2 regions of the Paenibacillus beijingensis genome follow, and region 2 is predicted to be linked to the other one. Evidence: predicted binding sites of a transcription regulator. Region 2 holds the regulator's gene; the other holds the start of a gene.
What was found. The regulator Rex, encoded in region 2, represses fermentation and respiration genes when NADH is low (regulators of the CRP and FNR family bind a similar motif). The targets are predictions, from matches to a motif close to TTGTGAAATATTTCACAA.
Positions count from the first base shown of each region.

Region 1 (15,353 bases), 1.6 Mb from region 2:
GTCTTTCTTGATAAGCGGATGCAGCAGCCGCGCTGCGCTCGTTGCATGCTGATGCGCATTCATCCCTTTGACGCACAATCTGCCTTCCGACGCCGCATTCGAAATTCCTTCCGCTTTATAGGACAAGCGGCTCGACTCCGGAATATTCTCCTCCGTCACCTTCACCTTGCACTGCACGCTGCAGAACGGACACTGCGACTCCATCACTGCGAGCGGTTTAATAACCGGTTCTAACGACTGCCGCATTCGCTTCACCTGCCCCTTCCTCGCTTCCTTCGCTTCGTTTGGACTGCATCACTTGAACGGCTTCATGCTTTGAAGCTGCGGCCGATGCAGCCTGGCGCTGCACGAGCTCCTCCCGGAACGCCGGATCCAGCAAGCTTTCACGGACTGCAAGGACGCCGGCCCTCTCCAGCCACTTCCATACCGGCTCGTCGTAACGGGCGCCTTCGCGGTACAACTGAAGACAGGCAGCGGCCAAGCTCCGCGCCTCTTCATCCGTCTCGACGGTGCCGATCAGCTGCCCCTGCTTGACCGGATGCTCCGCATGACCGCCCGCGTAGACTTCCCAGCCGGCAGGAGATCCGGTCAGACCGATATCATGTACGAGAACGCCTGCCGGATATCCGGAAGAGAAGACGGCGCGTACCGAAGCGGGCAGCGTTAAGCGGCTCCAGCTGTTCTCAAGCTCCTTACCTATTGCGTGCGCATTGTAAGGAGCGAAGTCAATGCTCTCGTCCACTCCAAAACGGACCGTCACGCCGACATTACGTCCCTCGCCGCCTTCCGCATCGGCGCCGGTGCCTGCGATGGACTCGCCCCCGGCACATGCCGTTCCGCCTTCACTGACAGCCGCTCCGCAGCCGTTATGGTTCATTGTCTCCAAGTAATATTGGATTGCCGGCCGGCAAACCGGGCATCCCTGCTCGTTATTCCAGCCCAGAGCGGACATCGCTTCGGCCGGGGTGCCGCATCCCGCATCCAAGAGCGCCTCTTTCAACGATTCGTGATCGAGGCCGGTACAATCGCAGACGGGGTCCGCCGAGCGGACGGTTACCGAGCCGCCGCTTGCGAGCGTGTGCCGCACAAGCGCCTCCACCATCGGCCGGCAGCCGCCGCACGATCCCGAAGCCCTCGTCCTTTCTTTAACCTGGTCCGCTGTCGAAAGACCCTCTTCGAGTACGGCGCACATGATGGCAGCTTTGCTGACCGCGTTGCATGCGCATACCGTTTCATTGTCCGGCATGGAGGCGGCCGCTTCATCGGCGGCGTTTTTGCCGCTGTCTCCGGCAGACAATGCCGAAACGGGAGCGGCACGTTTCACGAGGCCGAGCAGCGAAGTACCCTCGGCGGTATCGCCGAACAGGATTGCGCCGGAGACGACGCCGCCGCTCATGGTCACTTTTTTGTACGTGCCCCGAATGCCGTCATACATCTGGACCGCCGTTTCGGCTTGATCGTCGTTTATATCTCCCGCCGAAAAGACGTCGACTCCCGAAACTTTTAACTGCGAATAGGGGACGGATCCCGTATAGGGCCCGGTCTCGACTCCGCAGATGACCTTCGCCAGCACTTTGCCTTGCTCGTACAGCGGAGCAACTAGGCCATAAGCGGTTCCCCGATGCTCCGCACACTCTCCGACCGCATAGATTCCCGGGATATTCGTTCTCATGTAATCATCGACAACGATCGCCCGATTCGTATGAATGCCGCAGCTTCGGGCCAGCTCCACATTCGGCCGGATTCCGACGGCCAGCACGATCAGATCCGCCGCAAGCCGGCTGCCGTCGGAAAATTGCAAGCCCTGTGCACGCGACCTGCCGGTAATCCGCACGGTATTTTTACTGAGCTTAAACCGCATCCCCTGACCTTCCAGTTCCCGCTGCAGCATCCGTGCCGCCGTCTCGTCCAGCTGGCGGTTCATCAAATGCGGCGCATTATGAACGACCTCGGTCTCCATCCCCAGATTAAGCAGCCCCCGGGCGGCTTCCAATCCGAGCAGTCCGCCGCCGATAACGGCCGCCTTGCTGTACACCTTTGACGCTTCCATCATCTTGGTGCAGTCGTCCACATTGCGGAAAGCGATGACGCCGTTTTTGTCCGTTCCGGGAATGGGAGGAATGAAAGCGGAGGAACCCGTTGCAATAATAAGAATGTCGTACGATTCCTTGATGCCGGAGACGGTCTCCACCGTACGGGCCGTAGTATTGATGCGGGCTACCGTTTCACCTGCGTAAAGTTTGATTCCCCGTTCTTTATACCAAGTCCAGTCGTTAATGACGATGTCGTCGAAGGAAGCGTTCCCCTGAACCATTTTGGAAAGCATGATCCGGTTATAGTTCGGGTAAGGCTCCGCGCCGAAAACCGTAATTTGAAATGAACCAGGCGCAAGGTTGACGATCTCCTCCACAACTTTTATACCGGCCATTCCGTTGCCGATGACGATCAGTCTCGTATTCATCATGTTCATCCTCCAAACCCGAATTCTGTCAAGATGAGAGGGGGACCCAGCGGACCGCCTGTCCGTGTGAGGCCCCGGCGCCCCCGGCCGGGATGAGCGCCAGCGCATTGGCTTGCGCGAAAGCGGCCACATTGCCGGATTTATCGTTCCGAAGCGGCTCGACGTTCCATTTATCCGCATCCCGGTACACGTAAGCGCGTATATATCGCGGATAAGGGGATGGTTTGTCCACCGGTTCACTCAGTCGCCCTTCCAGCCATACGAGCCGACGCTCCTTGCGCCCTGAAGCCTGCATCACGGCCGGACGGAGCAGCAGCTCCATTCCGGCAAAACAAGCCGACGGGTTTCCCGACAGGCAGATCAGAAGCCGGGAATCTATTGCAAAGGCGGAGGTCGGCGTGCCGGGACGCATCAATACTTTGGTGAACAGCGGACTTCCGCCGATATTGAGCGCCGCTTGCTTTACCAGATCGTAATCCCCCACCGACACCCCTCCGGTCGTCACAACGATATCCGCCTGCCGGACTGCCTCCCCGATTGCGGTTTCAATCGCTTCGAGGCGGTCCGGTACGGGCGGATATCTTACAATTAAAGCTCCGAACTCGCGCAGCCGCGTCTGGATCATCATTCCGTTCGCCTCGTAAATCTGTCCCGGGCCAAGCTTGCTCCCGAGCGGCATCAGCTCGTCTCCGACAGGGATGACCGCAATCCGCGGCTGGCGGAAGACGTCGATCTCCATCTGTCCGAACGAGGCCAGCACGGCGATCTCTTTCGCTCCCAGCACCGTACCTTGGCCAAGCAATGTCATTCCCGAAGGGACATCTTCCCCTTGCTCGGCGATATGCTGGCCGCTGCGGTAAGGGCGGTCAATCTGAATGCGGTGCGCGTTGTCCGGCTGCTCGATCCGTCTAACCGCTTCCTGCATGACGACGGCATCGTAAACATCGGGAACAGGCGCGCCTGTAAAGATGCGAAGCGCCCGGTTCACCCCCGCCTTCTGGGCCGATGCCGGCATATACTGGCCCGGCTTTATTTCGCCTTGAACAACAAGCTGTACCGGATTGTCCGGGCTTGCGAAGCGGACGGTTTCGGAGCGGATGGCGTAACCGTCCATAGCCGCCCTGCGAAACGGCGGAAGCGGAAATGGACTTGCGAAATCAATCGCCAGTACCCGTCCTGCGGCTTCTTCCAAACGGATCTTCTCAATAGAAGGAAGCCGGGTAAGCGACGCAAGCTTAAGATTGGCCTGATCAACCGTGACGGATTCGGAGATGTCAGCATATTTAATGGACATTCTCTCCCTCCTAATGACTTTATTTATCCCCATATGCAGAAAAAGCCCTCTTCCTATATACATATATACAGGAAAAAGGGCGTCATTGCCATCTTGGTCAGCACGCCGTTGTGCTGAGTCTTATGTTCCAAGAATAGTCGATCCGAGATGCAGTGTCAATATAAATGACACTATTGGATTAGAAAAAAATACTTCCAAAAAAGTTGTGTCATATATATTGACATTGGCTTTGATTAGTCTTTATAATCTGTGTAGAAAATCACAATTTCGTGATGAAGCAATTCTAAATTCAAGAGGCTGCACAATGACGTGCTGCCGTCGGCAATGGGGCCGCGATTCGTTCTATTTAAAGGACGAGTTGCGGCCTTTTTTGATAATTTCCGGCGGCAGCCGTACAGACTGCACGAAACAAAGGTCTCGGACAGGCTTCATCAAAAAAAAAAGGGAGAGATGAAGGATGGAGAGAAAAGGGTTTTGGCAAAGCGGGCATAAGCCTTCACTGTTCAGCGCGTTTTTGTATTTTGACGTCAGCTTTATGATTTGGGTACTGATCGGTCCGCTCAGCGTCATCATTGCGAAAGATTTTGCGATGGATCCGGTACAAAAAGCGAACCTTGTTGCTCTTCCTATTCTTGGAGGATCGATCTTGCGGCTCGTTTTGGGTTTTCTGACCGACTATATCGGTCCGAAACGTACCGGGCAAATCGGTATGCTCGTCACGCTTGTTCCGCTCGTCATGGGCTGGAAATTCGTTCATTCCCTTGATCAGATGTATATCGTCGCCCTGCTTCTTGGTATTGCAGGCGCTTCCTTCGCAGCGGCGCTGCCGCTTGCAGGCCAGTGGTATTCGAAAGAGCACCAAGGTCTTGCGATGGGAATTGCCGGGGCGGGCAACAGCGGAACGGTATTCACGACTCTGTTCGCCAACCGCATCGCCCAGCATTACGGCAGCTGGGAAGTCGTATTCGGCCTAGCCATCATTCCGATCGTTCTCGTCTTCATCATCTTCACGCTTATTGCCAAAGACAGTCCAAACCGTCCGGCGCCTAAAAAGCTTAGCCAGTATGCCAACATTTTGAAGCAAGGGGACGCCTGGGTGTTCTGCGCCCTGTACTGCGTCACATTCGGCGGATTCGTCGGACTTGCCAACTATTTGACGATCTTTTTCAATTCGCAATACGGCCTTGCTCCGGTACGCGCGGCAGATTTCACAACCATCTGCGTCATTGCCGGCAGCTTCTTCCGACCGGTGGGAGGTTTCTTGTCCGACCGTATCGGCGGCGCGCGGATGCTGACCATCCTGTATGGAGGCGCCGGGATCATGCTTGCTTGCGTTGCAACGCTGCCTCCCCTTCCTGTAGTTTTAACGCTGCTCTTTATCGGCATGATGTGTCTTGGAGCCGGCAACGGTTCGGTATTCCAGCTTGTTCCTCAGCGGTTCGGAAACGAAATCGGCCTGATGACGGGCATTGTCGGAGCTGCGGGAGGACTGGGCGGATATGCGCTTCCTCTTATTCTCGGCAACCTGTACAAATCGACCGGTTCTTATATGCTGGGCTTCATCTGTCTCGCTCTCATTGCGGCCGCGGCGCTTTGCCTGCTCGTTGTCATGCAGATGAGATGGCGGAACAGCTGGATGGGAGAAAGCGGCAAAGCCAAAACGACTCCTATCGAATCGGCACAAACGATCAGCGGTTAACACCTCCTTCCAACGGTCCGCTGATCGGGCAGCATAAGCTGCCGATTTTGGGATCTGAACGACCGAAGCAAAAAAATACCGCCCGCTTCCGGCTTATCGGCCGGATCGCGGGCGGTATTTTTGCGTTACCGAAACAGAAAACGGATGAAGCTTAGCATTAGCAATGATGATGTATAACGGGCGGCGCGGTGCGCTATTCTAAACCTACAGCGTTTGTCCGCAGTCTAAGGTGATAATCTGCCCTGTAATTGCTTCTTGCTCCAAGGTCGCGCAGATGAAATGGGCGATATCCTCGGCCGTCGAGATGCGCTGCAGCGGAAGATTCGGGCTTAGCCGCTCCATTTGCTGTTCCTTTCCGGCCCACCATCTTGTTGCGACAGCGCCGGGCGCCACGCTGCACACCCGGATTTCAGGCGCCAAAGCCCGCGCGAGCGATTTCGTAAGCCCGTGAACGGCCGATTTGGAAACAGCGTACGGCAGCGAAGAACCTACCCCCGTTTGTCCGGCAATGCTGCCGACATTGACGATGGCTCCTTGTTTGTTCTGTTTCATGTAAGGCGCGACGGCCCGGGCACAGTAAAACATCCCTTTGACATTCACGTCAAAGAGCGCGTCCCATACGTCTTCCGTTGCCGCTTCCAGATCGTCAAGCGGGATGTGCCGGGTAATGCTGGCATTATTGACGAGCAGATCGACCGTCCCGAATTGCTGCACAATACGATCGACCATGCGTCTTACTTCACTGTCGCTTGAAACGTCGGCTTGCAGCGCGATGGCGCGCCCGCCTTCGTTTCGGATCTGCTGCGCCGTTTCTTCGGCTTCTTCTTTTGAACGCGAATAGTTTACGGCAACCGCCGCCCCCCGCTTGGCGAGCGCGATGCACGTCTCTCTGCCGATGCCGGTGCCGCCGCCGGTAACAAGCGCCACTTTTCCGTTTAAATCCACTCGTATCCCCCCTATTCCATCGTTATCCAACTATACCCTTCATTTTATATCATTTTCGTTTTTCTCACCGCATTTTTTGATACAAACGGACTCCCCGCATCCCAAAACCGCCACGGGTAATCTTTAGCCTCGCCGCTGTTGTCGATGCCGACCCTCGGACCGGACGAGATAAATTCGACTCCTCTGCCCTCCGCAATAAACAACGGCCGTTCAAATAACGGTCTGCGGTAATCGTCCATCCGGATTCCAAGCGCCTTGGTCAGTTTGCCGGGCCCGTTTGTAAGCTCTTGTTTCTTTTTTACTTGTCCGCGGCGATTGGCCATCAGCTCGATTCCGGTGCAAGGCTCAAGCGCGCGAATCAAGACGCCTTCCGGATGGCCGACGTCCCCGCTGACCACATTAAGGAGACAATGCGTATGCATAACGTGAGTGTACGCATGGCCGGCCGGACCGAACATGACATCCGTTCTGGCCGTCCTCCGGTTGTTGTAGCTGTGCGCGGCCCGGTCACCCGGCCCGATGTACGCTTCCGTCTCCACAATCCATCCCGAAGCCGTACCCGCTTCGGTTTCCTTCACGAGCAGCATGCCGAGCAGCGAACGCGCCAATTCCAGTGTAGGTTGTCCAAAAAATGAAGCATCGACAGGTTCAAACGCCACCAGACTCACCTCTTCGTGCATAATTTTACCAATTATATGCTCCTGTTATCCTAAACCGGATTCGCCGCCTCCATCCAGGTACTGACAGTATACTCTATTCAGAGTGTGATAATAAAACCTCTGCCCGTGTCATTCAAGGGGGACGACCTGTGTTAAAATAAGCCCGATACCCTATATTACAGGCTCATATACGGACGAATTGAGGTGGGCTCATGAAGAAGAAAGTGATATTGGCCGGCGGGACCGGTTTTATCGGGAAATATTTAGAGGAGAAGTTTATGCAACTCGGATATGAAGTACGCATTATTTCGAGACAGCCCGGGCATCTATCCTGGAATGATCCGAGCGCCATAACCGAAGCAATGGAACATGCCGAGCTCGTGATCAACCTGGCCGGGAAGTCGGTCAACTGCCGCTATAACCGGAAAAATAAAGAAGCGATTCTTAAGTCGAGAAAGGAGACAACGCAAATTTTGGGCAGTGCGCTGTCCGCGTGCATCAGCCCGCCGCCGCTCTGGATCAACTCCAGCACAGCTACCATTTACCGGCATGCCGAAGACCGGCCGATGACGGAAGCAAACGGCGAAATCGGTTCCGGCTTTTCCGTTGAAGTAGCCAAAGCATGGGAGCGCGCGTTTTTTTCGTTCGAATTGCCGAAGACCCGGCAAATCGCATTGCGAATCGCGATTGTACTCGGGGAGCATGGAGGCGTTATGATCCCTTACCGGAATCTCGTCACATTCGGGCTTGGCGGCGTCCAGGGATCGGGCAATCAAAAGTTTAGCTGGATTCACGTGGAAGATTTATTCCGCATCATTCTTTTTCTTAAAGAGAGAGAAGACCTGAGCGGGATCTTCAATTGTTCGGCGCCGAATCCCGTTATGAACCGCGAGCTGATGAGACAGCTTCGAGCGGCGATGAACCGAAAAGCAGGCTTGCCCGCTGCCAAATGGATGCTTGAAATCGGCTCCTTTCTGCTGCGCACCGAAACGGAATTAATATTAAAGAGCCGCTGGGTCATTCCCGAGCGGCTGGAGAGAGAAGGCTTTTCGTTCAAACACAGCAAATTGGACGGCACCCTTCAAGATCTACTGGGTTTAACTTCTATTTGAAGAGCTTGCCAGCATTGTTATCTCTAATATCACACCTTGTTTATCACTCCTCCCCGCTCACTTCGCAAAATAACGCCTGATCGTTCCTGCAGTCGCAAACGCAAGGCTTAAGCGGGGGCGCCAGCAACCGAGTTGCCTTATATAATCTTGCAGTTGCTATTTAATCGTATATCCGCCGTCAACCAAAATACCGGCTCCCGTAATGGCTCTTGCTTCGTCGGAGGCAAGAAATACTGCCGTATTCGCAATCTCTTCCGGCTGAATCGTTCGTCCGATAGGATGAATATCGGCGATATTTTTCAATACCTCGTCCCTGCCGCCGAACAGTTCGGCATGACGATCGTTAAACGATGTATCAACCCAGCCCGGACAAATGCAGTTCACACGAATGCCGTCTGGCCCGAAATCTAATGCCATCGCTTTAGACAGCATAAGTATCGCGCCTTTCGAGGACACATAGGCGGCCAGTCGCGGTTCCGCTACATAACTATTAGCCGATCCCATATTGATCACGACACCGCCTGCGCCCCGCATGTCCGGTATGATTTCGCGTGATAGCAGAAAAATCGATTTAACATTCACATCGAATGTCCGGTCCCAAATTTCCTCAGTCAGCTCCAGTATCGATCCGGGAATATTGACGGCGGCGTTGTTGACAAGGATATCGACACCGCCCAATGTACGTCGTGCGAACTCGGCAAGCTCTCTGACGTCGAGGATTTGGGAAACGTCCGCGCGGTGAAAGACAATGTCAAGCCCTGCGTTGCTAAGCACGCTCACCGCTTCGGCCCCGGCTTCCAAAACGTCTGTGGCCACAACACGAGCGCCTTCTTCCGCAAACCGCTTCGCGATTTGAAAGCCGATGCCCCGTCCCGCTCCTGTAACGATTGCCCTTTTATTATTCAGTCTCATGTCAAGCCCCCTGCCCTCATATTTCCGAAAGTGCAGGAGGCACCTCGCGGTATCCCTTTGATTTGATGGCGCCGAACACGATCCCTATTGCAAGCCATGCGAATCCGATGATGTAAGTCGTCTTGTCAAAGCCGCTCCATATGAACCCTATGACCGAGAAGCCGATAAGCGGACAGACGAGATAGCGAATGAGACTCCCAAAGCCTCTTCGTTTGTTTTTGATGATGAAGTGGGTGATAACCGAAAGATTGAGCAGCATGTAGGTGGACATGGCTCCGAAATTGACAAGCTTGGCAAGCAGATCCAGGGACAGGAAAAGCCCGGTGAGAACGGAAACGAGTCCAACGAAAATCGTTGCATTGGCCGGCGTTTTGTACCTGTCATGTACTTTGGATAGGATGCCGGAGAATGGGAGAAGCTTGTCGCGGCTCATGGAGTAGATTACGCGTGAAATAGCCGATTGAACCGTCAATGCGTTGGCGATGCCCACACATGCGACTCCGATTACGATGAAGGCATAGTAGAGCACATCACCGCCGACTTCGCGGATAATGTCAAAATAGCCCATTCCAGGATCCAGGTCAGTATGATCCGGGTGAGCCAGTGTCGCAAAATACGATTGGCTCAGAAATAGCAAACCGATGAGGCATAAGCTGGCTACGACGGCCCTGCCGACCGTTCGGGTCGGGTTTCTAGTTTCCTCGGAAAGCGTGCTGATGCTGTCAAATCCGATAAAACCAAGAACAGCGATCGATGCGGCTGTCGCGATGAATTGGAGGTCGACTTTCCCAGGCTGGTAGAAAGGCGATAGTGAAAACCCGCCTAGCCCATTACCGTCGATCAGCACATATTTTAAAGCACAAATAATAAAGATCACTATTAGTCCCAATTGGCAGAAAAGAAAAAGATAGCTGGCCCAGCGGGTAAGAATGATGCCCCGAACATTGACGAGAGTGATGATAGCGGCGAAGACAATCAGAATGACGATTGGGGGGATACCGGGGAGTACGGCGGAAAGCCACAAATTCGAGAACGAAATGAGCATGCCGGGTATGATCAGATAATCCAGGATAATGATCCATCCGGTCAGAAATCCGACATGAGGATTAAGTCCGCGCTGGACGAATGAATAAGCTGAGCCGGCGATCGGAAACTCACGGCTCATCACGCTGTAGCTGAGCGCCGTGAACACCATCGCGATCATACCGACCAAGTAGACAAGGGGTGCCATACCGAAGCTTTCGGCAGATGCCAGGGCATATACTTGAGTAGGAGCAATCGGCAGCATTGTAATTAAGCCAAAAGTAACCAGATCTTTAAACGTTAGCGTCCGTCGCAATTCCTGAGTATAGCCAGTTTGTTTTTCAGCCGGTTCTCTCCGAGTGTTCGGGGATTCCCCCGAATTCAGCATTTCGTTCGATGCCACCGATTTCGACATAAACAGCGCCTCTCTTTCCTTAATGAAAAATATTAACGTCCACCTTTCAAACGGCAGACGGACTGTCTTTTCGTTGATCAGGCTTTATTGAATGAACGGCGACGGCTTATAGCATGGTGGTCGTTCCGCAAGAACGTACTGCGGGCATGACGGAGCTGATCGATGCGTTGTTCTGCCAGACGGTCCGCGGCCGCGTGCGGCGGGATTCCTTCAGCTCTGGATATATCGAAAATTCGGTTAAGCGTCCCATAGATTTCTCCGATCTTCTTGAATGCGCGATCCTTGTTGTATCCGTTCAATTCATCGGCTATGTTGATGACCCCGCCCGCATTAATTACATAATCCGGTGCATAAACGATTCCCATTTTATGCAGCCGATCGCCATGGCGGGCTTCCTTTAATTGATTATTGGCCGAGCCCGCGACCACCTTGGCTTTAAGCCGTGGAATCGTCTCATCGTTGATTGTCCCGCCTAGCGCGCACGGCGCGTAAATATCACAGTGGACATCATAAATATCCTCAGGGTCTACGGCTACCGCTCTGAACTTTTCAACAGCTTGTCGGACCGCTTCATTGTTGATGTCGGTCACTATAAGGTACGCCCCTTCTTCATGCAAATACCGGCATAGATTGAAAGCGACATTGCCGACGCCCTGAACGGCGATTGTTTTACCGGCCAAACTATCGAAACCGAAAGCTTCCTTTGCTGCAGCCTTCATGCCCTGATACACGCCGTAAGCTGTTGCCGGGGACGGATTGCCCGAGGAACCGAATCCTGGCGAGATGCCGGTTACGTAATCCGTTTCCTGGTGAATCGTATCCATATCCTCGACTGTCGTTCCGACGTCTTCGGCAGTGATATAGCGTCCATTCAGACTTTGAATATAGCGACCGAACGCACGCAGCATCGCTTCGCTCTTGTCGGTTCGCGGGTTTCCGATAATCACGGTTTTGCCTCCGCCCAGATTCAACCCTGAAATGGCATTTTTGTAGGTCATGCCCTTGGCCAAGCGCAGTACATCTTCAAGCGCTTCTTCCTCTGAGCCATAGGCCCACATTCGGGTTCCACCCAGTGCCGGACCAAGCGTTGTATCGTGAATCGCGATGATCGCCTTCAATCCGGATCGCTTATCCTTGCAAAACAGTACCTCTTCGTAATCGTCCTTGTCCATGATGTCAAACAATCTCATCTGAAATCCCTCCATTTGTTCACATTTCGCCAACGCATCCAAGTCCAAACCGAAAATGCGCACATCACCGCACTAAATAATTCGACAGCATGCACAAAACCGATGTATTCAGCGGCATACCCGAAACCTAAAACGGGGATCGCAACGCCCAGATAAGTGCCGGCGTAAAAAAAGGAAACCGTATCCCCGCGAGCCTGTTCCGGAGCAAGTTCATTGACGGATGCCAAGCTGCCGGCGTACAGCGGGCCATGTCCGAGGCCGACGAGAACTGCCGACACCGCAAGCAGTATCGATGAACTTACATGCATGGTGAGTACAAGACTTGTCAGGCCTGAAAACAGGAGAACGAATCCCGCGGCCGCCATCCGGGGTAATGGCCATTTAGCAAACAGAGATTGGCTGGCCGATGATACGCCCAATACAATAGCAGCTGTAAAAGCGGCGAATAAGTAGCTCGACGACCTGCCAATCCACTCGTCCATGTAAGATGGGATAACCGACAGGAACAGGCTGACCACGGCCCACGCAATAAAGGAAGTCGCAGCGGCTGTATAAAATGGAGCCCGGATTGTGCGTGGCAAGACAGGCAAATGAAGCCGGGTCTTTACCGGAACCGGGTGCTGGATGCGCACTAACAGCAACCCGATTATACCGGGAAGGATCAACAATCCGTGTACGAGGTATGGAAGCCGGGTCGGGAACGGCGCCCACTCAGCAAGCGCCCCGGACATCAACGGCCCGAGGGCGTTTCCCGTCGTGACGGAGAGTGCCGCAAAGAACGCGGCACGGTGACTGTCGCGACTAGGATGGAGCGCCGTCAACGCGGATACCGCTACGCCGTTGAACATCCCTACGGAAAGCCCCTGTATCGCCCTAGCCAACAGCAGCATGGAAACCCCACCCGCCATTGCGAAGCAGATTGAGGCAAGCAATGATACCAAGATCCCCCAAAGCAGAATAGCTTTGGATCCGATTCGATCCGACAACTGCCCGAATAAAACGATCGAAGGTATTACAACAAAGGCATAAACCGCGAAGAGAAGCGCGATCATCCCTGGTGTCAAACTCCATTGAATCTTATAAGCCGCATATAAAGGAGAAGCCAAATTAATACCCAAAATCGTAACGAACAAGCCGTATGCTACGGTCCAATATGAGAACGCCGCTGTCCGTTCCCGAGCCGACCGGACGACGAGCACATCCTGGAGGCTCCCCATCTCTCGGACGAGAATATCCAGATGGTCATTATCGATACGGGCGTTAATGCGCATAAGAGCGAAACCGGGACGGCATTCCTGCGTGATCTTCATGCTATCGATATTACAGCCTCGACCGGCAAGAAGTTCAGAAACGCGCGCTAATACGCCGGGCCTGTCGGTTACCCGAAGCGTAATCGTTTGCATCGTCCTTCCCTCCTCCATCATCACTCAGCCTTCCGGTTTAATGCAGCCCCGAGGCCACTGCCATTCACCGACAGCACATCGATTAACTTGAGCAACCGCAGAATCAGCTGTTTCCATTCTCGTTCCTCAGCCCGTGCCGTGACGGTCATATGCCATAACACACCGTCATTCGGCGTAACTTTACATTCCAGTTTCAAGCTCTCGATTTCGAGGCTTCTGCGGACAAACAATCCCGTAATTCGCAGCAGCACCTCTTCACGACGCTTCATGAGCACCGTCAGCGTTTGTTGATTGCTCACTCTCATACTCGATCCCCACCTATGGCCGCGCTGTTCGCCCCAACGTTATACCGTGGTCATGGCGACATATTTTAACGAAATAAATTCTTCAAGCCCTTGTCTTCCGCCTTCACGGCCGATGCCGCTCTCTTTAATTCCGCCAAACGGCGCCTGCGTGTAAGCAAGCGATGTCCCGTTGATCCCAATATTGCCGCTTTGCAGCTGCTGGATCATCCGGTGGATTCGGGCGAAATCTCGAGTAAAAAGATAAGCCGCCAAACCATAGCTCGTATCATTCGCAGCAGCCACAGCCTCCGATTCACGTTTAAATGTTAATACGGGCATGACCGGCCCAAATATTTCCTCACGCGTTATATGCATCTCGCGGGTAACGCCATCCAGCAGCGTCGGAGCATAAAAGTGCCCGCGAGTATATGGTTCTTCCGTAAGGCGTTTTCCTCCGGTGAGCAGCTTGGCTCCCTTATTTATGGCGTCTAGCACAAGCCGCTCCACTTTCTGCACCGCCCTTTCATTAATGAGCGGGCCGATGTCGGTGCCTGGTTCTGTACCGATACCCGTGATCAATGTCCGGATAAGCGTAAGAAGCTTGTCCAACAAGGCGTCGTGAACATCCTCATGCACATAGATGAGATTAATTCCATTACAAACCTGGCCGCAGTTTTCAAATTTATTGGCGACAATCTGTTTGGCAGCTTTGTCCAGATCGGCGTCCGGGAACACGATGACCGGCGAATTGCCGCCCAGCTCAAGCGATACTTTTTTGACGGTCGCCGCAGCCTGCTCCATCAATTTTTTACCAACGGCTGTCGAACCTGTAAATGAAACCTTGCGTACGCGGGAATCCTGCATCAGTACGCTCCCGATTCGCGAAGGGTCTCCCGTTACCAGATTGGCCGTCCCTTTAGGCAGACCCGTCTGTATGAGATGGCTGAAGATGGCAATGGCGGTCATGGACGTCGTTTCGGCCGGCTTCAACACTAGGGTGCAACCAGCCGCAAGCGCCGGTGCAACCTTCCGCGCTACGGTCGCGCTAGGGAAGTTCATCGGCGTGATTAGCGCTACTACGCCTATCGGCTCCCGGTACACTAGCAACTGCTGGCCCGGATTGGAGGAAGGAATGATTTCACCGTAAGCCCTTTTTGATTCCTCCGCATACCACCGTATAATGTCGACAGTCCCTTCGATCTCGCCTCTCGCTTCAGAGAAAGGCTTGCCTTGCTCCTTGGACAGCAACAGAGCAAGCGCTTCGCGGTTGTGCATAAGCCGCTCCGACCATTCTTCCAGATAGCGGGCTCTTTTCTTGGCCGGCAGCTCCGACCATTCGTGCAGCGCTTCACTGGCGTGATCTATGGCCTCTTGCACGCCTTGATCCTCCAGGTCGGGGATGAGACCGATCAGCTCTCCTGTTCCCGGATTGCGTACTTCCATCGTGGCCGCAGACGAGCGTCGTTCGCCTCCGACCCAGTTATAATTCCATTCATTTAGCATTACGCTATCCATCCGCATCCTCCCTGATCATGATCAAGTTAATAAAACCCACAATTGGCTAGATAAACTCAAAATATTTCCGGCGCTCCCAGTCTGTCACGGTCGAAAAATATTCCTGCAGCTCCAGATGGACCGCCTGCAAATAATGATCGACCACACTGCTCCCAAGCAATTCGCGAACGGTATCGCTTTTCTCCAGCAGCCGGCAAGCATCGTACAGATTGGTCGGAAGCTTGGGCAGCTCCATTCCGCTTGCATTGCCCTTGATCGGACCGGGAATCTCGATTTTATGTTCGATGCCGTACAATCCCGAAGCCAGCATCGCGGTCAGCACCAAATAATGATTGGCGTCGGCGCCGGGCACCCGATTTTCAAAGCGGCATGACTTGCCTTTACCATCAAAACGGAACGAGGTGCTGCGATTGTCAATACCCCAGCTTACCGTATTCGGTG
Region 1 is NZ_CP011058.1:3,874,742-3,890,094, reverse strand. It holds gene nasC (assimilatory nitrate reductase catalytic subunit NasC) at 1-246, opposite strand, end outside; gene nirB (nitrite reductase large subunit NirB) at 218-2,461, opposite strand; gene VN24_RS17535 (molybdopterin molybdotransferase MoeA) at 2,490-3,755, opposite strand; gene VN24_RS17530 (nitrate/nitrite transporter) at 4,213-5,454, shown strand; gene VN24_RS17525 (SDR family NAD(P)-dependent oxidoreductase) at 5,659-6,399, opposite strand; gene VN24_RS17520 (DNA-3-methyladenine glycosylase) at 6,444-7,079, opposite strand; gene VN24_RS17515 (TIGR01777 family oxidoreductase) at 7,271-8,170, shown strand; gene VN24_RS17510 (SDR family NAD(P)-dependent oxidoreductase) at 8,327-9,082, opposite strand; gene VN24_RS17505 (APC family permease) at 9,099-10,520, opposite strand; gene VN24_RS17500 (Leu/Phe/Val dehydrogenase) at 10,598-11,710, opposite strand; gene VN24_RS17495 (MFS transporter) at 11,707-13,113, opposite strand; gene VN24_RS17490 (ACT domain-containing protein) at 13,134-13,418, opposite strand; gene VN24_RS17485 (NAD-dependent succinate-semialdehyde dehydrogenase) at 13,458-14,912, opposite strand; gene VN24_RS17480 (glutamine synthetase family protein) at 14,959-15,353, opposite strand, start outside.
Region 1: VN24_RS17530 (nitrate/nitrite transporter) is a predicted target of Rex. The motif match lies at 4,003-4,020, and genes of this name have one in related genera.

Region 2 (15,353 bases):
CCGTTGGGCAAACGCGGCTCTGACCGTCGGCTTTGTGCCGACGATGGGCTATTTGCACGAAGGCCACGCCAGCTTGCTGCGCCGTTCCAAACGCGAAAACGATATTACCGTTTTGAGCATTTTCGTCAATCCGCTGCAGTTTGGGCCGGGCGAAGATTTGGACCGTTACCCGCGCGACGAGCAGCGCGATCTTCTTATCGCGGCTGAAGTGGGGGCCGATCTGGTGTTTATGCCGTCCGTTCAGGAAATGTACCCGGTCAAACCGCAAACAACGGTGCTCGTATCGGGAGTGACGGAAAGGCTGTGCGGCGCTTCCCGCCCCGGGCATTTCGACGGGGTAGGCACCGTTGTCAGCAAGCTGTTCAATATCGTTCAGCCCCGGCGCGCCTATTTCGGAATGAAGGATGCCCAGCAGGTTGCGGTTATTACGACAATGGTAAACGATTTGAATATGCCCATCGAGATCGTCCCTTGTCCGACGGTGCGCGAGGCCGACGGCCTCGCGCTCAGTTCGCGCAACAAGTATCTGTCTCCGGAAGAGCGGAGCCAGGCGCTCATTTTGTCCGCGACGCTCCGGCAGGCGCGGGAATGGATGCGGAAGCCGGATCTTACGGTTCAGGAATTAACAAGCCGCATTCATGCAAGCATCGCTTCGGCTCCGATGGCCGTGATCGATTATGCGGAAGTGCTGTATTATCCTTCTTTGGAGCAGCCGGACGGGGAGCAGCTGCTTTCGGGGCTGGAGCAGCCGCTTATTGTGGCGCTCGCCGTCAAATTTGGCGCGACGAGACTGATTGACAACATGATTATGAATCCGGCGAAAGGTGAGATCAGCAGCCATGTTTAGAACGATGATGAAATCGAAGCTGCACCGCGCGACCGTGACCGAAGCGAATTTGAACTATGTCGGCAGCATTACGATCGACGAAAATTTGATGGAAGCGGCGGATATTTGGGCCAACGAAAAGGTACAGATCGTCAATAACAACAACGGCGCCCGCTTGGAAACGTATGTCATTCCCGGCCCCCGCGGCTCGGGAGTCATTTGTTTGAACGGGGCGGCCGCAAGACAGGCTCAGCCGGGCGACACCGTCATCATTATTTCATATGCCGGCATGGCGGAGGATCAGGCTCGCGTCCACAAACCGAAAGTGATTATCCTGGATCAAAACAATGTGCCCGTGCAAACGATGACGGAAGAAATTCACGCCGTCACTTTATAAAGGATTGCCTGCAATCGCCGTGCCTGACTTATGCAAAGGCTGGCACCGGGTATGAAAACACCCGCCGAAACAAAGAATGAGGTTACCTGCAGGACCGTTTCCTAAGGACGGTTTTCGGGTTAGCAGGCGGCTTCATTCATTGATTTTCAACAAAGGCGGGTGCTGACAATGATTCAACACATGTTTACGGCGATGAACGACATGTTGAGCGGCATCATTTCCCGTTATCCCGGCGCAAATGAAGAACACAAGCGCGAATTATGCGAACAGCTTGCAATGCTCCGTTCCATGAGCGACAATTTTATCGAGTGCTGGCTGGAACTGGAGGAGAAGATGGCGGACTTTAGAGACGCCTATCCCGAAACGGCGGCTGCGATCGGAGCGGCTCTGACGCCTGCCGAGCTTGCAGAAGCCGGGACGGTACAGGCGGCTGCCGCCCCGTCTGCTAAAGGCGCGGCTGTTTCAGCCGAAGTGCCGCATCAAGCGGAAGCGGCGAAAGGCGCGCCCAAGAAGCAGGACAAGGCGGAACCGGCCGTCCTGTTCGCATCCTCCTCGCAAATTGCCGAGTATGTGGCCAAAGGGCAAGGATTTTTCAAATTATTTATGTTCCGGCAGGCCGCCGATCAATTCCAGCAGGCCGTCCATGAATCGCCGGAATGCAATTTGGCCCGTTTGTTTTTGGCGATGTCGCTCATGCACCTTCAGCAGTGGGGCGACGCGGAACGGCATTTCCGCCTGTTGGTGGAACTGACGGAACATCCGAAATGGCGGGCGCTTGGCCTTAATGCGCTGGGCTGCATTCAAGCGATCCGCCTTAATTTGGAATATGCCGAGCATTATTTTTTAAAAGCCCATCAGACCGATCCGAGCTTTACGGATCCGTTAAACAACTTAAAGTCATGCAAAGAAACTCCCGGTCAATTATCCCTTTATTTCGGGAGTGCGGAGCTGACTTGTCTGTGAGAGGAAGAACCAATCTCCATGAATTATGCGGTACTGGATTTGGAAACAACCGGCACAGGCGCCGATGACGATATGATTCAAGTGGGACTCGTACTGCTGGATGAAGAGATGAATGTCGTTCAGACGTTCAACTCGTTCGTCCGGCCGTCGGGTCCCATCCCTGCTTTTATTACACAGCTGACGGGAATTGACGATTCGATGGTGCAGGATGCCCCCGAAACGGACGAAATGCTCCTTTCGTTAATTCCGCTTCTTGACGATGCGGTGCTCGTGGCGCATAACGTCAGCTTTGACGCAGGCTTTTTGAACCGTGCGCTTGACCGCTGCGGCTATTCGTCCTTTACGGGACGAAGGCTCGATACGGTCGAAATGCTCCGTATGCTGTATCCGACGCTGAGCTCTTATCAGCTCGGCAGCGTATCGGAGCACTTCGGCATTCGCCACGACCAGCATCACCGGGCGGACAGCGACGCGATGGCGACGGCGATTCTGTTCTCTGAATGCGTCAAAAAAATCCGTTCCCTGCCACTGCTCACTTTGCAGCGCTTCGCCGGGTTTATGCGGGATGACGATTTGGCATGGTTTCTGCAGGAGGAATTGGCGCTCAGAGAAGCGGTGAATCCGATGGATCCCGATTCGCATAGTTATTTCCGGCAGTTCGCGCTTAAAGTGGGCGAATGGACGGAAGAAAAGCCGCCAAGAGACGCCGATGAAGATTCAGGCGCGCTCGACGGCGTATCGTTTGAGCAATATTTAAGCGGCGTGCAGGACAAATTCCGCTCTATTTTTCCCGATTATGAAGAACGGGAAGCGCAGCAAACGATGTTTCGCGAAGTCGAGGACGCTTTCCAGCAAAGCCGCCATCTGCTCATCGAAGCGGGAACGGGAACGGGCAAATCGCTCGGTTATTTGATACCGTCATTATATTATGGGGTAAAAGAAGAGAAAAAAATAATCGTCAGCACCCATACGATCAATTTGCAGGAGCAAATCCGGCAGCGTGATTTGCCGCTGCTGCAAGAAGTGCTTCCTTTTCCGTTCAAAGCGTCCGTCTTCAAAGGAAGAGGCAATTATCTTTGTCTGCGCAAATTTGAAAGTAAAATTCAGACAAACGATTTTGTTTCGCCCGCCGAAGACCGGCTGACGGCCGCCCAAATGACCGTCTGGCTCGGCGAGACGGAAACAGGGGACCAGGAAGAGCTGAACTTCGGCAACAAGGGCGGGGATTTCTGGGAAACGGTAGCCAGCGATGCCGATTCCTGCTTGAACCGGGCATGTCCGTGGTTCAAACGCTGCTTCTATCACCGCGCCAAACAGGAATCGAACATTTCCGATGTCGTCATTACGAACCATTCCATGCTGTTCACCGACATTCGCGCCGACAACCGGCTTCTTCCGACGTATGAATTTTTGGTCATCGATGAAGCGCATCATTTGGAGGAAGTAGCGGGCAAGCATCTTGGCTTGCAGCTTTCCTATTTTTCCCTTGTCAATTTCATTACCCGGATGGCAAAAGACTCCCGCAGCGGGCTGCTGCCGCAGCTGCGCTTAAGGATTGCGGGCGAGAGCGACGACAAAGTTCCCGCCTGGACGGAAACGATCGATACGATTGTGCCCGTTTTCGGAGAACTCAAGGAGATGTGGGACCGGCTGTTCGAAATGCTGTATCAGCTCGCCGGATCGTCACCGTCCGCACAAAGCGAAACCGGTCAGGCCGTATACCGGCTGCGCGCCGGGCAGCTGCCGAAGGGATGGGAAGCGATCGCCGCCGAGGAAGCGAATTTGTTTGCGGAGCTGAACTCTGCGGCCAAGACGCTGGAAAAGCTGTTTACGGAAATGAAAGACCGGCTGGACGATTCGTCGCTGCAGGGGACGCTGACCGATCTTAGCGGCGCGGTCAAAGACGCGGCCCGGCTGCGGGATGAGCTGCGCCTGTTCGTGCGGGCGGATAAGCCGGAAACGGTGTATTGGATCGAGGCGAGCGCGTCGTACCGCAGCAAGTCGGTCCATCTTTTTGCGGTTCCTGCAGACGTGAGCGAGCAGCTGCGGCAATATTTTTTCGATGTAAAAAAGAGTGTCGTCATGACGTCCGCAACGCTTTCCGTGCAGAAGTCATTTCAGTATGCTTGCGAGCAGCTCGGGCTGAACGTACTGGATGAGAAACGGCTGAAAACGGTGCAGTTGCCTTCTCCGTTTCAATACCGGGATCAGGCGCTTGTCATGATTCCGCGAAATTTTCCGGTCCTCAAGGGGGCCACGCCGGATCCGGCTTATTTAAGCGCGCTCGTCGATTCGCTCTCCGAAGCGGCGCGCGAAACGGGGGGCCGGATGCTTGTGCTGTTCACATCCTACCGGATGCTGAAGCAAGTATACGACCCGCTGAAAGATGCGCTGGCCGGCAGCGGCATCAACGTGCTCGGGCAAGGCATTGACAGCGGCAACCGGAGCAAGCTTACGAGACGGTTCCGGCAGCAGCCGGCGTCGGTCTTGCTCGGCACGAGCAGCTTCTGGGAAGGGGTCGACATTCCGGGCGACGCGCTGATTTGCCTGGCGATTGTCCGGCTGCCATTCCAGCCTCCGAATCAACCTCTGCAGGAAGCGAAAGCGGAGCTGCTGCAGGAGGCGAAGCAAAACCCGTTTATGAAGCTGTCGATTCCCCAGGCCGTCATCCGCTTCAAGCAAGGCTTCGGCAGGCTGATCCGGACCGCCAAAGATAAAGGGATTGTCCTGATCTATGATACCCGGGTAATCGAAACGTACTACGGCAAATATTTTCTTTATTCGCTTCCGGGTCCGAAGATCGAGCATATGCATGTCGGGCAGATGGTGCCGCGGATGAGAGAATGGCTGTCGGAGGAGCGAAAGGAGACGCAAACAGGACCATGAAGATGAGCAAAACGATATCCGAAGCCGTCGTACGGCGGCTTCCGGTCTATTTGCAGGTGTTGAACGAGCTTCTTTCGCGGGATGTGCAAACGGTATCTTCACAGGAGCTCGGCATGAAGCTGGAGCTCAATCCCGCTCAAATCCGCAAAGATCTTGCATATTTCGGCGAATTCGGCCGCAAGGGCATCGGCTACGACGTCACCTATTTGATCGAAAAAATCCGCCAAATATTAAAGCTCGACCAGACGCTGAACGTCGCGCTCGTCGGCGCAGGAAACCTCGGGCACGCCTTGTGCAATTACAATACTTACTTGAAGGACAACATGAAGATTACCGCCATCTTTGATGCCAGCCCGGACAAGATCGGGACCACGATCAACTCGCTTACGGTGCTGCCGATGGACAAGCTGAAGGAGACGGTCGAGCAGGGCCACATCCGGATCGGCATCATTACCGTCCCCGCATCCGAAGCGCAAAATGTAGCGGACCAATTCGTGGAAGCGGGCATTGAAGGGATTTTGAATTTTGCGCCGGCCGTATTGAAATCGACCGAGGACGTGCGGATTCATTACGCCGATTTCACGACGCAGCTGCTGAGCTTGGCTTATTATATGGACAGGGAAGGGACCGAATACGAATGAGCAAATGGATAATCGAGAACGGGACGTTCATTACGATGGATGAGAGCAACCCGCTAGTGAAAGGCTATCTTGTCGTGGAGGACGACAAGATCGTATATGTCGGGGAGGAGGCTCCCGAAGGATCGGAGCAAATCACGGACAAAGTGGACGGCCGCCGCCTCCTGTTCATGCCCGGACTTGTGAACACGCACGGCCATGCGGCGATGTCGCTGCTGCGCGGGTACTCAGACGATCAAAATCTGCAGGTATGGCTGCAGGACAAAATGTGGCCGATGGAAGCGAAGTTTACCGCTGCGGACGTCAAATGGGGAACGGCTCTGGCCGTTATCGAAATGCTGAAGAGCGGCACGACCGCCTTCGTCGATATGTACGACCGGATGGACGAAGTGGCGAAGGTGGTGGAGCAGGCCGGCTTGCGAGGAGTGCTGATGCGCGGCGCGATCGGGCTCTGTCCGCCCGAAGTGCAAAAGGAAAAGCTCGCAGAAGCGGTATCGTTCGCAAAGGACTGGAGAGGAGCGGCAGACGGGCGCATTACGACGATGATGTCTCCGCATGCTCCGTACACTTGTCCGCCCGCTTTCATTGAGCAGTTCGTCCAGGCCGCCCACGATCTCGATTTGCCGATGCATACGCATATGTCGGAAACGGCGGCCGAGGTCGAGCAGAACGTGCGCGATTACGGCTGCCGTCCGGTGGAGCATTTGGATAAGCTCGGCATGTTTTCGCGCCCGTCGTTCGTGGCGCACGGCGTTCATTTGACCGATGAGGAAATCGCCCTGCTCGCGGAGCGGGGAGTCGGTGTTTCCCACAACCCGGCAAGCAATTTGAAGCTGGCGAGCGGCGTCGCCCGCGTGCCGGAGCTGCTGCGCGCCGGAGTAACCGTCTCGCTCGGAACGGACAGCGCTGCCAGCAACAACAACCTCGATCTGTTCGACGAAATCCGCCTCGCTGCGCTGATCCATAAAGGCGCCGGCTTCGACCCGACGGTCGTGCCGGCTGCTGAAGCGCTGCGCATGGCGACGGTGTACGGCGCCCGCACGATCGGTCAAGGCGATAAGCTTGGGGTGCTCAAGCCCGGCATGAAGGCCGATTTGATTGCGCTGGATACGGATCAACCGCATTTTTATCCGCAAAGCGATATGGTTTCGCATTTGGTCTATTCCGCTTCCGGCCGCGACGTTGCGCACGTATGGGTAGACGGCCGCCAGGTTGTGAAGGGCGGAAAATGCACGCTGCTCGACGAGGAGCGGATTAAATATGAAGCTCAGCAATGTTTTGAAAGGCTGTTGAACGGCTGATGAGGTCGGATTACAAACGGCCGCCGCTCATGTCGCGCACCAAGTGGACGGTGCTCATTACTGTTCTCGCATTGATCATCGTCTTGCTGCTCAATGCAGAGTATCGTTCGATGCAGGCGCCGCGCTGGAGCGAAGAAGCTCAAATAATGGCCGAAGTCAAGCAAAAAGCAAGCTTGGCTTCCGTAGATGAGGCGCACAAATATGTGTGGGACCGGACAGTATGGGTGACTCGCGGCGTGAACGGCTCCGGCGAAGCGTTCTACATTTGGTATGGAGACGGGAAGGTGCTGAGCACCATTCCGGCTTCGGAAGCCCAAACGGCGAAGAGCATCCGCGACCGGCTGCTTGCGCAAAGTCCGGACGTGGACATTACCCATTCGATCTCCGGCATGATTAATGGGGAGCCCGCGTGGGAATTGCTCTATTCCCGCATCGAGAACGGGGCGCGCAAATATTTCTACGATTTCTACGATTTCCGCAGCGGAAATTTGATTGAGACTTATAGACTGCCGGCAAAATATTCAACCTGACGTTTCCTGATATTACACGCCCCCCGCCGCTGGCGCTATGGTATACTTTCCTTATTGCAGCTCAACTATACTTTTATTTTTCAACAATGATATACTAGAGTATAGCAATTGTAATATACCGATTAGCCGCGAATAAGTCGGCTACCAGGCAGGAAGGGGGCATTATTCATCATGTTGAAGCTGAAGCTGCTGCCCGTGTTTACGACGATGATCGTAACCGCTGCTTTATTGTTCGGCGGCTGGTATCTGTATGAGCATACGGCGGTAGAAAGACCGCTGGTGAAAGCGATCGGTTCGCTTCCCGGTGTGGAATCGGTCAAGCCGGTCGTAGGCACGGATACGGTTACGGTCAACTTGACGCTCGGCAGCGATGCGGATCTCCGTTCTTTATACGAGGAGATTGCGGAGAAAGGCAAGAACGCGATTGGCGGCCGTAAGCTGAATCTGGACATTACGAGCGAATCCAGCGCCAAGCTGGATCAGATCTGGTCGGGTGAGCTGTTCACCATTGCGGAAGCGATGGAGAGCAGGCGCTATTCGGAAATACCTGCAGCGATGGAGAAGCTGGAACGGACGCACAAAGGACTTGTTGTCACGTCGGATATGGACGATAAGAATGTATATATTACGATGAAACTGGACTCGGCCGTCAAATATATCGTACTGCCGAGAATCGGCGACAAGATAGGAGTGTGGCCTGGTGCGTAAGTATAAATGGGAAATACTGGCCGGTTTCGTTCCTGTACTGCTCCTGTTCTTACTCACTCGCGGCATTAATATTTTACCGATTGTGTTCGCCATTTTGATGGCCGGCGGCATCTTTTATGTGCTGCGCTCCAGAGGACAGCTTGCCGCTGCGGGAGGCGCGCGCGAATCGAAAGGAAAAGCTCCGGCCGTCCTGTCGTTTGACGATATCGGCGGACAGGAGCGCCCGAAGCAGGAGCTGATTGAAGCGCTTGATTTTCTCGTTCGCCATGAGGAAATCGCCAAATTCGGCATCCGGCCGCTGAAGGGCATACTGCTGACCGGTCCGCCGGGAACGGGGAAGACGCTGCTTGCCAAAGCCGCCGCTCATTATACGGACTCGATTTATGTCGCCGCATCCGGCAGCGAATTTGTGGAAATGTATGTTGGCGTCGGCGCCGGACGGATCCGCGACCTGTTTAAGGAAGCACGCAAAAAGGCGTCGAAGGCGGGCAAGGCAAGCGCCGTCATTTTCATTGACGAGATCGACGTCATCGGCGGCAAGCGCGACGGCGGCCAGCATCGCGAATACGATCAAACGCTCAATCAGCTGCTGACGGAGATGGACGGCATTCATACGAACGAATCGCCGCGCATTCTGCTCATCGCCGCCACCAACCGCAAGGAAATGCTGGACAGCGCGCTGCTGCGTCCGGGCCGCTTCGACCGCCATATCGGCGTCGATCTGCCGGATAAGAAAGGGCGTTTGCATATTTTGAATATTCATGGCCGCAACAAGCCGCTGGCTAAAGATGCCAGTCTTGAACGGGTAGCGGAAGAATCGTTCGGATTTTCCGGCGCCCAGCTGGAAAGCGTCATGAATGAAGCGGCCATTTATGCGCTCCGCGAAGCGAAGCCGCTCATCGGCCAGCAGCATTTGTCGATGGCGATCGACAAAGTGATGATGGGCGAGAAGACCGACCGTGAAGCGACAAACGAAGAGCGGGAACGCGTTGCCATTCATGAGCTTGGCCACGCGATCGCCGCCGAGATGGTCCGCCCCGGGAGCGTGTCGCAGGTGGCGCTTTCCCCGCGCGGACAGGCGCTGGGCTACGTCCGGCACAACCCGCAGCAGGACCGTTACCTGTACACGCAGGATTTCCTCGAAGCGCAAATTATGATCGCGCTTGGAGGAGCGGCTGCGGAAGAAATGTTTTACGGAGGCCGCAGCACCGGCTCGCGCGGCGATTTCGACCAGGCGATGAGCATCGTACGCACGATGGTGGAATCGGGGCTCACCGAGCTCGGCATCATTGACGCCAGCATGATGACGCCCGACGGCTGGGCAAAAGTGACAAGCTCCATTTTGGACGGGTTAATGGATCGGACGAAACGGATGCTTGCCGAACAGCGCGATTTGTTTATGCATTCGCTCGGCATCCTCATCACCGAAGAAACGCTGCACGGCGACCGTTTCCGCGATATGATGACTTCATCCGGGATTCAAAGCGCGTAACGCAGCCGTATGGGGTGTTAACCGTTGACCCGACAAGCTGCAGCGCTCCTTTTTATCTTGAATATTCACAAATAAAACAAAAATAGCGGCATAATCCGCGAAAAACGGTTCAAATTTCGACAATCTTAAGACGGACGCTTTGTCCGTCTTCTTTTTTTCGTCAAAACGTTATAAACTTATGGGATAAGGGCTTAAGATTTCAATGGTGTGGCAACTTAAAGAGAGAAACCCGCAAAGAGGAGAATGACAGTGACTGTACGTAAAGTAGGCGTTATCGGAGCCGGCACAATGGGACAAAGCATTGCTGAAATGCTGGCTTACAAAGGATTGGATGTTTATCTGCTTGAGCAGACGAAAGAAAAGCTGAACTACAGCATTTCGATGATCGAAATGAGCCTTGATAAGCAAATTGAAAAATGGGCTCTCACGCAGGCGGAGAAGAAGCTTATTCTTAACCGGATTAACCGCTGCGAAGCGATGGAGGAGCTGTCGGATTGCGAGCTTATTATTGAGACCGTGTCCGAAGAATTGGAACGGAAAAAGAGCGTGTTCCAGCAAATCGACCGCATCGTAGGACCGGACGTCATTCTGGCAAGTAACACGTCGACGCTTAGCTTGACGGAGCTCGCCAGTGTAACGGCACACCCTGAACGGGTTATCGGCATGCACTTTGTTTATCCCGTGTTCAAGGTGGACGTGGTCGAGATTGTGCGCGGCCTGAAAACGTCCGACTCGACGTTTGACCGGACGAAACAATTTGTGGAACAGGTTATTGATAAAAAAGGCGTCATGGTGTTTGAATCGCCCGGATTTATTACGACGCGCCTCATTTGCCTTTTCATTAACGAAGCCCTTCATGTACTCGAGGAAGGAACCGCCTCGGTTGAAGATATTGACAGTGCGATGCGAATCGGCTATTCGTTCCAGCACGGGCCGTTCGAAATGGCGGACCGGTTCGGGCTCGATTCCGTTGAAGCCGCTCTGGAGACAATGTTCCGCGAATATGGGGAGCTGAAGTACCGGCCATCGTTTATATTGAAAAAAATGGTGCGTGCAGGCCAGCTCGGCGTCAAATCGGGCGCAGGGTTTTTCCAATATGATAAGGATGGGGACCGGACATGAAAATACTCGTAATCAATGCAGGCAGTTCATCGCTAAAATATCAGCTTTATAACATGACCGACGAGTCCGTTCTGGCCAGCGGCCGCGTGGAGCGGATCGGGATGGATTCTTCCATCGTCACACATGAGCCGGCAGGCAAACCGGAAGTGCGGTCCGTAAGCGAAATTCTCGAGCATACGACGGCCGTGCGCCGCGTGATGGACATGCTTACCGATCCGGAAGTCGGTGTGCTTGCTTCCATTAATGAAATCGACGCGGTCGGACACCGGATCGTGCACGGCGGCGAAACATTCCGCGAGTCTGCGCTGGTGACTCCGGAAGTCAAGCTTGAAATCCGCAATCTGTTCGATCTGGCTCCGCTTCACAATCCGGCTCACATGATGGGCATTCAGGCGGTTGAAGCGGTGCTCACAGGCGTGCCGCAGGCGGTCGTATTCGATACGGCATTTCATCAGACGATGCCGCAATCATCTTACTTATACCCGATTCCGATGGTGCTGTACAAGCGCCACAAAATCCGCCGTTACGGCTTCCACGGCACTTCCCACGCTTACGTCAGCGACAAGGCGGCGAAGGTGCTCGGCAAGCCGCTGGAGTCGCTCAAGCTGGTCAGCTGCCATATCGGAAACGGCGCTAGCTGTACGGCCGTTCTGGAAGGCAAGTCGTATGACACGAGCATGGGGATGACGCCGCTCGAAGGACTGATGATGGGTACGCGCAGCGGGGACCTTGATCCGGCGATCGTGCCGTATACGATGAATAAAGAAGATCTGACGCTCAGCGAAGTCAATTCGATGCTTAACAAGCACAGCGGCTTGATGGCGATCTCGGGCCTTAGCAGCGACATGCGGGAAATTACGGATGCGATGAAAGAAGGCGACAGCCACGCGCAGCTGGCTTTTGATATGTATACGTACCGCGTACGCAAATATATCGGAGCATATGCGGCGGCAATGAACGGCATCGATACGCTTGTATTTACGGCGGGCGTCGGCGAGAATAGCGCCGTACTCAGAGAAACGGTCTGCAGCGGCTTGACGTTCCTCGGACTTGAGCTTGATCCGGAGCTGAATGCCCAGCGCAGCAAAGAAGCGCGCATCATTTCCACCCCGGATTCCCGGGTGAGCGTACTTGTCGTGCCGACGAATGAGGAATTGATCATTGCGCGCGATACGTTCAAGCTGGTATCGGCTGAAGCATAAACCGACAATTAGGCAGCAATAGATGAACGATGCCGGACCATGCGCCGATAGGTTATTAACGCTGCGCGCATGCTCCGGCATTTTAATGTTACAAAAAGGTGCGGATGAATTTATGAGTGACATCTTGAAAGCGTACGCCCGGGGAATGACGGCAATGCTGGGGGAACGAGGCGTCTACATACCGCATCTGCTGCTCCGCTCTTATCGGGAATTGGGATTGACGGATACGGATGCGATGCTGCTGCTGCAGCTGATGGCGTTCCGGGAAGCGGAAAGCAAGGAATTTCCGACGCCGGAGGAGATCGCTCACCGGCTCGGCACTTCGCCGAAGACGGTCGTGCAGCTGCTTGGCAAGCTGATGAAGGACGGACTGCTGGAAATCGACGAAGCGCTCGATCCCGTCTCCGGTATCCTCTACGAGCGCTATAACTGGAGCGGATGGCTGCAGCGGGCGGCTCTATGGGCGGCCGAAGAGGAGCTTGCAGAAGGTGAAACGGCGCAGCGGGAATTGGGCTCCGGAGGCGGCAAAAGGACGGCGTCCGCAGCTTTCCAACCGCTGCACGGCGAGCAGATGCAAACGGGCGGCGATATGTTCACGCTGTTCGAGCAGGAATTCGGCCGTCCTCTTTCGCCGATGGAATGTGAGACGATCAGCGGCTGGCTCGATCAAGACCGCTATCCCGACGAGCTGATCCGCTTTGCGCTGAAGGAAGCGGTTTTCGCAGGAAAGCTCCATTTTCGCTATATCGACCGGATATTACTGGAATGGAGCCGCAACCGGGTGAACAGCGTCGAGGAAGCGCGCGCCCATGCGGCGAAGTTCCGCGGGGGCAGAGGCTGAAGCGGATTGAGCTCGTCCTAAATATAACAAAAGAGGAGCTCCTGTTCCGCTGGCAAAGCAGCGGAACAGGAGCTCCTTTCCTTTTCTCGCTAAACCAGCGCAGAGTCGGGGATCCTTATCGCTAAACCTGCGATTGTGCAGGTATTATCGATCCAAATTGCCTATCTGGAGGGAAAACCTTCGAGATGGTGCAGGAATTCCCAGGTTTTATCGCCCGAACGAAAGATGGGACCGACAAAAAAAGTATATTTGCAGGAATTTTAACTCCAGTCTAAAAATAAAAAGAAAAAAGATGTACGAGCGAACGCATGCTTTTGAAAAGTCGCCCTTCGTGCAGAGCGATAAAAACGAACGAACCGGCCAAGGATAGCTCCTTGATCGGTTCGTTTACGTTTTTGAAGCAGAAGGGCTTGAAACCCGACATAAAGCCTGCTTATGGGACAGCCTCTTATTAAAGGCCGCTCAGCGGGAACGGTTCAGCAGCTCCCACCGGTAAACATATTCAAAAATAAACTCAAACGCTTCGAGGTGGCGCTTCGCTTCGAACGCGTTTTTACCCCATGCGTAAATGCCGTGCTTGCGCAGCATAATTCCGGGAATGTCGTGCTGCAGACGCTCTGTAATTTCCGGAACGATGCGCGGAATATCGGCGAAGTTGGAGACGATCGGAATGTCGATGTGCGCTTCCTCTTCCCAATTTCCGAGCCCTTTGATCAATTCGACGCCGTCCACCGGAACCGATTTGCGGTCCCAGAACCATTCCGAAATGACGTTGTTGAACACGGTATGCACATGAAAAATGGCTCCGCAGCCGGTTAACCGGTAAATTTCGCAGTGGATGAGCGTCTCCGCAGACGGTTTAAGCGAGGTCGGCTCGCTCGGCTTCCCGCTTTGGTCCACCAGCAGAAAATCTTCGGGCGTTTGCTGCGACTTGTCTTTGCCGCTGGCCGTAATGGCGAATTGGAACTGCTCTGGCGAAAAATCGCCCACACGTACGGACAGGTTGCCGCTCGTTCCGGCGAACCAATTGCGCTGCGAGAAGAGCGCCTTCACCTCGTGAAGCTGCGCGTAAGCGCGCTGTTTTTCTTCCAGTGTAATGACTGCATGACTCATCGTACCGTAGTCCTTTCCTGCTCCAGATGGGCAATGATATCGTGGAACGTTTCAAATTCGACATGAGGGAGTCCAAGCTCCCGGCATTTCTCGGTCAAATGCGAGCGGGAAAAAACAAGCTCTGCCAGCTTCGCGCCTTCAAAGTCGGTTACGCTGTCCCCGATCAAAATCCTTTCGAAGTGCTCCTGCGGGAACCGCCGGATAACGGCCGGCTTGCACATGCCGCAGCCGCCGCTTGCACATTCGTCGTCGCAGGAGTGGGGCCACGTAATTTCAATCCTTTCGCCGCTGAAATCGCTGCCGTTGCAGTAAATATGGTCTTCGGGAATGCCGAATTGCGCCAGCAGCGGATAAACGAAGAAATCGATGCCGCCGCTCGTGACATAAAATTCAATGTCTTGGCGTTTGCAGTATGCGAGCAGATCGGCGAAACCGGCGCGGATCGTTGCATTGCCGATCGCATAATCGACCACTTCCTTCTTCATGGAAGCGGGGAGCAGGCGGAACAAAGCGCCTACACCCTGTTGAATCGTGATGCGCTGCTGAATAATGTCGTCGACAATCGCTTCCCAGCCTTCCGGATTAAAATGCTTGATGACCGCCACAATGTTGTCATTGACCGTAATCGTCCCGTCGAAATCGCAAAAAATAACTTTTTTTCGATCCGTACTCATGCTTCCTTCACGCCCCATGCGTCAATCGCCGCTCTCAACGGTTCATGGCCCGGCTCTCCGGCCGCTTCCGCCAGCGGCACGCCTTTCAAAGCGGCCGCGATGGCCTGGCGGAACGCCTCGCCGCCGGCTGCGGTACCGAGCGGATGGCCGTGAATGCCGCCGCCGGCGTTGACGACAACGTCCGATCCGAAGTCGCGCAAAATGAGCGGCACAAGTCCCGGATGAATGCCGGCGGAAGGAACCGGGAAGCTTGTCCGCAACGTTGACAGCGGATGAAGCAGCGCTTCTTTGACGGCCATATTTTCCTCTTTCGGCATGACGACGGAGCCGTAAGGGGAAGGGAACAGCACGAGATCGGCTCCCGCGAGCCGCATTAGCTTGCCGAGCAGCACCGGTGCGGCGATGCCGTAATGCGGCGAAGGGTAGAGCGCGCCGGCAAGCGCCGGATGCGCGGCGATCGGGATGTTGACTTCCGGGTCGCTGCTCAGCTCATGCAGCGTATCGTAGCCGTAAGCGAGCACGTTGAGCAGCAGCGCGTTAGCACCGGCTGAGATCGCTTTGCGCGCCTGCGCAGCCAGCTTGGAAGCCGGACCGGTCAGGTTGACCGCGTAGAGCAGCTTTTGTCCGGTCTGTGCGGACGCGCGCCGCGCCGCTTCCATG
Region 2 is NZ_CP011058.1:5,429,170-5,444,522, reverse strand. It holds gene panC (pantoate--beta-alanine ligase) at 1-847, shown strand, start outside; gene panD (aspartate 1-decarboxylase) at 840-1,223, shown strand; gene VN24_RS26635 (tetratricopeptide repeat protein) at 1,392-2,186, shown strand; gene dinG (ATP-dependent DNA helicase DinG) at 2,205-5,072, shown strand; gene VN24_RS24530 (redox-sensing transcriptional repressor Rex) at 5,069-5,713, shown strand; gene VN24_RS24525 (amidohydrolase) at 5,704-7,011, shown strand; gene VN24_RS24520 (cell wall elongation regulator TseB-like domain-containing protein) at 7,011-7,541, shown strand; gene VN24_RS24515 (hypothetical protein) at 7,713-8,249, shown strand; gene VN24_RS24510 (AAA family ATPase) at 8,242-9,741, shown strand; gene VN24_RS24505 (3-hydroxyacyl-CoA dehydrogenase family protein) at 9,991-10,863, shown strand; gene VN24_RS24500 (acetate/propionate family kinase) at 10,860-12,065, shown strand; gene VN24_RS24495 (DnaD domain-containing protein) at 12,178-12,906, shown strand; gene mtnB (methylthioribulose 1-phosphate dehydratase) at 13,369-14,019, opposite strand; gene VN24_RS24485 (2-hydroxy-3-keto-5-methylthiopentenyl-1-phosphate phosphatase) at 14,016-14,693, opposite strand; gene VN24_RS24480 (2,3-diketo-5-methylthiopentyl-1-phosphate enolase) at 14,690-15,353, opposite strand, start outside.